Regions from separate parts of the Virgibacillus tibetensis genome, predicted to be linked through region 1. Evidence: riboswitches for the same ligand, from Rfam matches in the RefSeq annotation. Region 1 holds a riboswitch; the other holds the start of a gene.

The links. A riboswitch is a leader RNA that binds a small molecule or an ion and turns the genes downstream of it on or off. The one in region 1 is predicted to bind FMN.
Region 2: it holds a riboswitch for FMN, as region 1 does, so the genes downstream of both, QGM71_RS15425 (ECF transporter S component) here and ribE (riboflavin synthase) in region 1, are expected to answer to the same signal.

What each region holds. Positions count from the first base shown of each region.
Region 1 is NZ_JARZFX010000005.1:77,010-82,137, forward strand. Features, by position in the region: gene QGM71_RS11840 (ABC-F family ATP-binding cassette domain-containing protein) at 1-1,650, opposite strand, end outside; gene QGM71_RS11845 (hypothetical protein) at 1,682-1,867, opposite strand; gene ribH (6,7-dimethyl-8-ribityllumazine synthase) at 2,000-2,464, opposite strand; partial or broken gene ribB (3,4-dihydroxy-2-butanone-4-phosphate synthase) at 2,500-3,102, opposite strand; gene ribE (riboflavin synthase) at 3,117-3,761, opposite strand; FMN riboswitch at 3,983-4,129, opposite strand; gene QGM71_RS11865 (YjcZ family sporulation protein) at 4,495-4,596, shown strand; gene QGM71_RS11870 (peroxiredoxin family protein) at 4,883-5,128, opposite strand, start outside.
Region 2 is NZ_JARZFX010000009.1:22,432-27,559, forward strand. Features, by position in the region: gene QGM71_RS15405 (isochorismate synthase) at 1-764, opposite strand, end outside; gene QGM71_RS15410 (1,4-dihydroxy-2-naphthoate polyprenyltransferase) at 924-1,859, shown strand; gene QGM71_RS15415 (hotdog fold thioesterase) at 1,913-2,308, shown strand; gene QGM71_RS15420 (TraR/DksA C4-type zinc finger protein) at 2,327-2,680, shown strand; gene QGM71_RS15425 (ECF transporter S component) at 2,756-3,340, opposite strand; FMN riboswitch at 3,506-3,653, opposite strand; gene QGM71_RS15430 (S8 family serine peptidase) at 3,976-5,128, opposite strand, start outside.

The DNA.
Region 1 (5,128 bases):
TTTCTTTTGCTTTTGTCTGACTGGCTTCTCTTTAACTATTTTTGCTTGCTCTTGTTCTATTGTTACACGTTGTTCCAAATATTCACTGTAGTTACCATAGAAGAATTCTGTCTTCCCTACTCCTGTAAACACAAGCAAACGATCTACCACGCGGTCCAAGAAGTAACGGTCATGGGAAACGGTAATAACAACACCAGGGAAATGATCCAGGTATTCTTCAAGTACACTTAATGTTTGTGTGTCCAGGTCATTGGTCGGTTCATCTAAAAGAAGCACGTTTGGCTCGGTCATTAATACCTTCAGCAAATACAAACGTCTTCTTTCCCCACCTGAAATCCTGCGAATATAAGTCCATTGTTCCCTTCTCGAAAACAAAAAGCGTTCCAGCATCTGCTCCGCAGTAATTACGGAACCATCTTTCGTGTAGACAATTTCAGCAACTTCTTTTATATAGTCAATAATACGCATATTTCCATCGAGTTCTTCATCACCCTGTGTATAGTAGCCGATTTTAACAGTTTCTCCTATTTCTATGTGCCCACTATCAGGAGTGATGCGCTCTGCAATCAAATTCAGCAAAGTCGTTTTTCCAGATCCATTTGGGCCGATTAAGCCTAACCGCTCATTTGGAACCACCAGGTGACTGAAGTCTTCCAGCAACTTTTTCTCTCCTAAGGATTTATCAACCTGTTTCAGTTCAATTACACTTTTTCCTAATCTTGTGGAGCCAACCTGAAAATCAACATTTTGTTTCTTTGTATCAAATGTCTGTTCCTTCATGTCATCAACACGGCCAATTCTCGCTTTTTGCTTGGTTGACCTTGCCTTGGCCCCACGTCTTAACCATGCCAGCTCCCGGCGTAGTGTATTTTGATGTTTTATCTCACTACTTGCTTCCAATGCTTCCCGTTCTGCTTTTTTTTCTAAAAAAGTTTCATAGTTACCTTGATAAATATACAAGTTTCCTTTATCCAATTCATAAATACGGTTGGTTACACGATTTAAGAAGTACCTATCATGTGTAACCAGCAATAAAGCCCCTTTGTATGACTGTAAATACTTCTCCAGCCACTCTACCGTTTCATTATCCAGATGGTTTGTTGGTTCATCCAATATTAGTAAGTCTGCAGGTTGAATGAGTGCTTTAGCAATTGCAATCCGTTTTTGTTGACCGCCAGAAAGCCCGATGACCTGCCCATCATAATCGGTTATCCCTAATTTTGACAATACAGCCTTTGCTGTCGTGTTAGCTTCCCAGGCCTCTACTTCATCCATTTCCTGCTGCATCTTCATGAGTTGATTTTGGGCATCACTGTTTTCCGGGTCACGTTGAAGCTGCATAAGAGCATTTTCGTAATTACGCATTACTCTCATAATGGTCGCTTCCCCATAATAAATCTGTTCGATTACAGTCAAGTCAGGATTAAGTTTTGGGTCTTGGGATAAATATTCAATATGATAGTCCTTTGAATGGTTAATCACCCCTTTTTCAGGTGACTCTATCCCGGCAATTGTTTTTAAGAAGGTAGACTTCCCGGTACCATTCACACCGATCAGACCTATTCGTTCTTTATCCGTTATGGTACACGAAATCTCATCAAATAAGATTTTTTCACCGTACGATTTATATAAATTTTCAATTGTAAGCATAGTAAACCTTCCTTACGCACTAGAGAGGAAACTAGTTTGCACTTTTATTTTTTCTGTTAGTAAATAATGTTTTTAATACAATAACTATTAAAAATAAAAACCATGATGTTACAATGTAAAAAATAGATTTGGCTGCAGTGTTCATATCTGAAAAGAAGAATATCATTCCTGTCCAAATAACTGCCATGATAATAAGCTGTACTACTAGTAATTTCACGGTAATCTCCTCCGTATCTAAAAATAACCCATCTATTAGTTTATCCTAGTCCCAGTTATTTTTCCATTTATTTAGTTAGAATAATAGAAGGGAAACAGCCCTTATCAACTGTTTCCCTCCCTAATTACATTTCTAGAATTGGTTTATTATATTGGCCATCTCTATCGCTGACACTGCAGATTCTGCACCTTTATTGCCCGCTTTCGTTCCTGCACGTTCAATAGCTTGTTCGATTGTTTCTGTCGTTAATACACCAAATATTACTGGTTTGCCTGATTGCATTGAAGCGTTAGAAACACCTTTGGCGGCTTCACTGCAAACATAATCAAAGTGCGGGGTAGAACCGCGAATTACCGTTCCTAATGTTATCACTGCGTCATAATTATCTTTTTGCGCCATTTTTTGAGCAACTAAAGGAATTTCAAATGCTCCTGGAACCCATGCAACATCAATGTTATTCTCGTCAACGCCATGACGCTTCAATGTATCTCTAGCACCATCTAATAATTTACTTGTTATAAATTCATTAAACCTTCCTACAACAATACCTATCTTTAAATCACTTCCAACCAGATTACCTTCAAATGTTTTACCCATTATTACAACTCCCCATATTATGCATAGTTATTAACTTCTTGCAATTTGCGATATTTAATCAGTTCTTCAATTGTGATAATTTTTAAATTAAATTCTACTGCTATATTCATTAAATCCGGAACACGCGCCATGGTGCCATCTTCCTTAATAATTTCACATATAACGCCTGAAGGAGATGCGCCACTTAATACTGCTAAATCAACGGATGCTTCCGTATGACCAGGACGAGTAAGGACTCCTTCCTCTTTTGCAATGATAGGAAATACATGTCCAGGTTTTTTAAAATCCGTCTCCTTCACCCCGGGATCAAGCATTGCTCGGATTGTGTTGGATCTTTCTTGTGCACTGATTCCAGTAGTTGAATCTTTATGATCTATACTTACTGTAAAAGCAGTACCAAATGGGTCTGTGCTATTACTCGTCATTAGTGGGAGCCCAAGCTTTTCAGCCAGATTGGGTTTAATTGTTGTACATACTAAGCCCTTGCCATGTGTAATCATAAAATTAATCACTTCTGGTGTTGCCATTTCGGAAAGGGCAACGAAATCTCCTTCATTTTCTCTATTTTCATCGTCAACCACAATAATAGGCCTTCCTGCTTTTAACTCCGTTATTGCTTCTTCAATTGTATGAAACATTATTTTCCCTTCTTTCAAGCGAATCCATTATTTTTTAAAAAGTCCTGGTTTATATTCGTCTTACCCTGCTGATGATTCATCATTTGCTGCACATATTTTGCAAGCATATCACACTCAAAATTAACAATATCCCCTTTATCCTTCTCACCTAAAATTGTCTCAGAAACTGTATGCGGGATTAGCGATATCGTAATTGTTCTTTCCTTCACCTGGAAGATTGTTAAACTAATTCCATCTATTGTAATAGATCCTTTATTCATTAAGAATGGTACAAATTCTTCTGGCAGTTGAATATCATAATAAATCGCATTCTCTTGTTTTTGTTTTCTTGTAATTTTCCCTATGCCATCCACATGTCCAGAGACAAAGTGTCCACCAAACCGACCATTTGCCGCCATCGCTCTTTCTAAGTTTATATTCGAACCCTTTTTCAAAGCGTTTAACGAAGTTGATTTAACTGTTTCTGGCATTACATCGACTTGAAAGCCACCCGAGTCAAAATCTGTAACAGTTAGACAAATGCCGTTCACGGCGATACTATCACCCAGCTGCACATCTTTTATGACTTCAGCAGATTTTATTATCATTTTCACAGCGTGATCGGATACTTGCTCCATTTGCTGTATCGTACCAACCTCTTCAATTAATCCTGTAAACAATATCTGCCACTCCCTTTCCAGGTTCAACCTGGGTATTTCATCCTAACCCTTGGTTCACTAATTTAATTACAAAAATAAAAACCCCTGAAATCGCTTCAGAGGTATAATGGCAGAATTTTCATAAGTAAGGTACACAAATAAATAATCTTAACTAATTAAACAAAGGCAGAATAAATATATCTTGCCCCTGGTTCATTACTAGAAGATACTTACTTTCTGAAAAATTCCTTCTCCCATCCAGACTTTAACTGTCGGCTCTGGAGTTTCACCAGATCCACCGTTTGGTATTAACCGCACGGGTCACGGACTAAGAAGTGTTATACTTCATCACCGCCGATTGGGAATTTCACCCGACCCCGAAGGAAATTCAAATATGAACTTGTATATTTGTTATAACCTAAATATGATTATACTGCAAGTAATTTGGTTTATCTACATTTTAATTTGGATAAGTATTATCTAACTTGTTGTTGACGAATTGGTCAACAACACCACTTGATCGCTATTAATGCGTTCTATTTTATTCTGTTTTTCCCATACCCGCTAAATATTTCCATGCTTCTTTAAGCATTTTACATTCCCCCTTTTTTTATTTTGTTCGATGTAGAACAACACAATATTGCCCTTTTATATATTTAATTTTAAAAATATATCTTAATCCCATGGCGTTCAACCAATCTTTCTAACTGGTTTAAACATAAAATGTATTACTACCTCTAGGAGGTGAACCTTTATGAGTGATTATGGATTTAAAAGAGACGATAGTTTTGCTTTAATTGTTGTACTCTTCATTTTGTTAATTATTGTTGGTACAGCATTTGTAAGCAAGTATTAATTAGCCAAATCCATCCTGCATGCTAACTCTCTCTTAACTCCCCAATAAAGCGCCTTTAAGGCGCTTTATTGTGCCTTACTTTATTATTAACCTTAGTATTTGAAATAAGATTTTTATTGAGTTTTACTTTTAGCTTCTTTGGTCCAGGAAACTCAACAACTTTCCCCTGTATCTAGGGAAATGTCACCTTCGCCTTCAAAGGGACAATTGACCTTTCATACCTGACCTAAGTTCTTTTCAACCGATGTACAGAAAAATGAAGCAAAGCCCTGAAGGGACGAGCGCTTCACTTCATCTTCTCAAATTCCTGAATCATCAACTCATAGTTCAATGCACCAAATGCTTTGTACTGAATCAGACCCTTGGAATCAATCATGTAGGACGTAGGTATTGGCTTTATTCGGTAAAGATCACTAACCTTTGAATGTTCGTCCATTAATACAGGAAATGTCAGTCCATATTCCTCTACAAAATCAGGTACATGCTTGCTGTTAGTCTCCGTATCGGTTAAATTCACCGCTAAAATAACAAT
Region 2 (5,128 bases), on a different contig from region 1:
AGGGCAAAAATAAAACTATTTCCCTGGGTCTGTATCAAATTCTCTAAAACAGTTGTTATATCGGCTTTCTTATTAAACTTTAAGCGTACTTCTCTTGCCAAAACTATTTTTTCTGCTTTGTTTTTTCTGATTTCTTCTCTCGCTTGACGTACAGAATCTTTCCATTCACTTGGTTGAATTTCTATTTTCTCATTAGTAATTAATCCGTTTGTGTTTCTTGGTCTCTCTGAAAAGAACGTCGCTTCCACTTGCTCCAATTCGTTTGCCAGCTGTATTGCATGGTCATCTCTTTTCAGTCTGATATTTATTGTGAAATAATAACTTCCGTCCTCTTTGGTAAGCATATATTCTGGAATCGTAAACTGACTCGCACTAAACTTCTTCCATAAATCAGTTCGTGGTTTTTTTGGATCAAAGGCCATGCCTCCCAATGTGACAATTCCTGTACCTGGCACTTTGTATGGATTGTAAACAATTGCCTCGTCCAATAATTTACTCCACTGATTTTCAGTTACTTCAAAACGCTCTTCCTCTGCAACGATTTCCACTGCATTACCTACACCAACTATATAAAAATCATCTATTGTACTTGTCCAAAATGTGCGATTCTTTTTCATACCCTTAGCCACTTCAAAAAAATGAAGTGGATCTAATGGTGCTATTTTCTTCGTAATACTCAGCAGCTGCATGCCATGCTGAGTTTCTATTTTTTTTATTGCCTTGTCCAATATATCTTCTAATTGCTCTTCCTTTATTTCAATCATCTATATAAAACCTCCGTTAAACATACAATGACAAACTTCCATATCTATTTTATTCCCTTTTGAGATGTTTCTCAAGGAAATCCTTCTCGATAATTGACACGCTTTGACAAATTCCCTAAGATTAATATGATATTTAGTACTTTCAGGGGGAGAAATAGCATGCAATCTAAAGCAAAAATAAATATTAAACAAGCCTTAAATGAAAGAGAAGGCTTTCAAATCTGGTGGCGTCTGTTACGTCCGCATACACTAACTGCCTCATTCGTACCTGTTTTCGTAGGAACAATGCTTGCATATATTGATGGATCGATACATGTATTCGTATTCTTAGCAATGCTTTTTGCATCCATACTAATTCAATCTGCAACGAATATGTTCAATGAATACTATGATTTTGCTCGAGGGCTGGATACGGAAGATTCTGTAGGGATTGGTGGTACCATTGTACGAGATGGCATCAAACCCAAAACAGTTTTAAACCTTGCTATTGCGTTCTTTGGGATTGCACTGTTACTCGGTATTTATATTTGCCTTATGTCCAGCTGGTGGATTGCAGTAATTGGTTTAATAGGTATGCTCTTCGGTTATTTATATACAGGTGGACCTATACCAATAGCTTATACTCCATTCGGAGAAGTTTTTTCCGGTTTTTTTATGGGAACAGTAATTATAGGGGTTAGCTATTTCATACAAACAGATACACTCACTGCAGAGGTAATTTGGATATCTATACCAATCGCTATCTTTATTGGCACAATATTATTATCAAATAATATACGCGATTTGGATGGAGATAAAGAAAACGGGCGTAAAACAATTGCTATTTTAATTGGAAGAAGAAATGCAATTCGTTTTCTAGGTCTACTCTTTATTATAGCATTTAGTCTAACCTTTTTCTTTATTATAGTTGGGATTCTTCCACTATGGTCAATTATTACTATACTTGCCAGTATTAAGACTGTTGATGTAATTAATAAATTTAAAGGGAAAACACAACCGATTGAGATGATGCCAGCAATGGCTGCAACAGGAAAGGCAAATACGATTTATGGATTTTTGCTAGGTATTTCATTGCTAATCAGTAAATTTATTTAATCATCCACCTTGGTTCACACACTGCAAGCACTCAGTAAAAAAGGAGCTTATTAATGAAGCAATTTGACAAGACACTGATGAACTCACTAGGGATTGAATTAGTTTCTTTCGACAAAAACTTAATCGTATTATCGATGCCTGTTGATCATCGAACCCACCAGCCCGCAGGTTTTTTACATGGTGGTGCTAGCGCAGCGCTTGCTGAAACTGCTGCCAGTATCGGATCCTACGCCCATGTAGACCCTGAAGCTGTAACTATTTTTGGAGTTGAAATAAACGCCAACCATATAAAAAGTAAACGTAACGGAATAGTAACAGCTAAGGCTACACCACTTCACATAGGAAAAACTACTATGGTATGGGATATAAAGATTTTAGATGAAGAAGAAGAACTGATCTGCGCCTCCCGATGTACCATCGGTATTGTACCAAAAAAGAAATCGCCATGATTACGGAAGGAGATCTTTATGAGTAACCATCTTAGTCAGGAAGAGATAAAAGATTTCAAAGAACAATTACTAAAATTAAAAAAGGAAAATTTAGAAGCAATGGAGTCAAGTCAAGGTACTGGGCCAAATGAATCCATTGCCGAACTTGCAGATTATGACAATCATCCAGCCGATATGGGTACTGAGCAGTTTGAACAACAACGAGATCAAGGATTAAACTTAATCCGCAAAGACCGGCTGCAGGAAATAAATGATGCGCTGCAACGAATTGAAGACGGAACATATGGCTTAAGTGAAAAATCAGGTGAGCCAATCCCGGTGGAACGACTTAAAGCACAACCAATGGCCAGAAACTTAGTGGAAGAAGAATAAATTTTTACTCTCAAAAAAACCTTCTCTATCGTTTAGAGAAGGTTTTTTTAAATTAGAATTTCATTAAATTAACTATCAGGCAACTTTTGCTTGCTTCTGCTCTATCCATGTACGCATTTTTACAAATAGCGGAATAAACAACAGCCCTACAACTATACCTTTTATAATATTAAAAGGTAGAACACCAGCTATAACGGATATCCATTTTACTTGTTCACTCATTTCCCATCCCATAAACCATGCATAAGCCGGTAAGATAAAGAAATAATTTAAAACACTCATACCTAAAGCCATAATAATAGTCCCGGTAACTAAACCAGACACTATACTTTTTACTCCTTTAAACTTGTGATAAAGAATAGCTACAGGTACAACAAACATGATGCCTGCCAGGAAATTGGCAGTAACCCCAATTGGGTCTCCTGCTCCTGATACCATCAAGTAAAGGATATTTTTAACTGCTACTACGATAATTCCTGCCACTGGAGAAAAAATTAGTGCAGCCATTAACGCAGGTACTTCACTAAAATCAATTTTTAAATAGGGTGGTAAAAATGGTAACGGAAAATTAAAGAAAAATAATACGAGTGATATTGTTCCTAGCAATGCTAGAATAATAAGCTTTAATAATTTTGATGATTGCTTGGTTGTTTGCATCATCATTCTCCCCCTTCATCTTAAATCGATTCCTATCTCGTGATGAAGGATAGCCAACTTCCTTTTGTACCTTATTAAAAAAGCACATAAAAACCCTAAAGCTTAATGGGGCTTTAGGGTATAAAAATTCACAGGAAAAACTAAGTGCATACGCACCAGATTTTGGCTCGACATCTTCTCCCATCCAGACTGTAACTGTCGGTTCTGGAATTACACCAGATCAGCCACTCAGCAGTATGCTTTGTGGGTCACGGACTTGAAGCAACATTTGCTCCTTACCGTCGGTCGGGAATTTCACCCTGCCCCGAAGATTGGAATCGATATTTTATTGTCAATTTTTATTATACATAGTTTCATTGTATTTGAAAAGGGTTCTGCTTACATTTTAGAACATTAGCGCAGGTCATTCGTTTTTAGTTGGCCTACCACTAGAAAATTGCTGTTGGCTTATCATAAGAATAGTCCGAAAAGGGCACCTGGCATTGGCGCTGGAGCCGGACGTGGCTGTTTAATTGTAAGAATTAAGTGCAGCCAAAATTTTATACATTCCTATTTCTTAAGAAAGGTGTAGAAGTTTTAACTTCTACACCTCAAAGACCTTACATCGTTATTTATCTGTAAATGCTACTCTAATGGAATTAATTATTACCTTTTCCATTATTCCCGTTACCATTGTCTTTTCCCTTTCCTTTTCCTTTTCCGTTGCCATTTCCATCTTCTTCAGTAATGAAAACTTTTCCTTCTGCTTGCGCACGTGTTTCATTATCAAAATCATCTACCACTTTAACTTCGATAACAGCGCCTTCAGCAAGAACATTACTAGGCACTGTCCAGTACCCGACATAATGACCTTCAGTTGTTTCTCTCATTGGTAACTCTGTTGCATTGGATGGTTGACCTGTTATATTTGTTAGTGGCATATGGACAGTAAATGTTGCATCTAATCCTGACTCACTATCAAATTCAATCATTACCGTTTCACCAGCTTGAACTTCCTGGTCTTCAGTTGGTGTAAGGTTTTCAATTTCTGGTGCGTTATATTTAACCTCAATAGTTACCGTCTCACTTGATGAATTACCGGCTAAATCCTGTGCAATAACTTCGATTTCATTTGAACCATTGTCGAGCAGGATGCGTTTCGAGTAGCTGCCGTCAGTGACTGTTGCCTTTTGCCCATTAACTTCTACAAAGTCAAGATTGGCATCAACTACGGCTCCTTCTACAGTTACTGTTTCACGATTTGTTTTATCGCCGTCTTGCGGGCTATCAATCGTTAACTCTGGTGACTCTGTATCCAAAGTTACTGTTACTGAGTCAGATTCATCTACTGGTGCACCGTTAAGCAATGTCACGGCTGTAATTTCATTATCGCCTTCTGCTAACTCAGTTGTTATAGCGAAGTTGCCATCATCGCCCACTTCAGTAGTACCTGCTTCTTCCCCGTTATTCAATAATTGTAAAGTAGTCGTAGGAGAAGCACTTCCTTCTACTGTAATTTCAGCCTCATTTGTAATTAAATCTTCTGCAGGTGACGTGATTACAGGCGCATCCACTTCATAGCTTACACGAGCACGAATCATATAGTTCCCTTCAGATGCAGGGGATTGTGACCATGCACCGCCAACTACTTGATAGCTGCGTTCAGCATAAGGCCCATTTTCATCTGTTGCTAACCCTGGGACATTAGGGTAGGCACCTGTTTGAATATATACCATATAGAAATCACCATCAACTTGAATAGCATTTTCTCTTAGGTCAACAATTGTCCATTCATCCAAACTTCTTACTGCT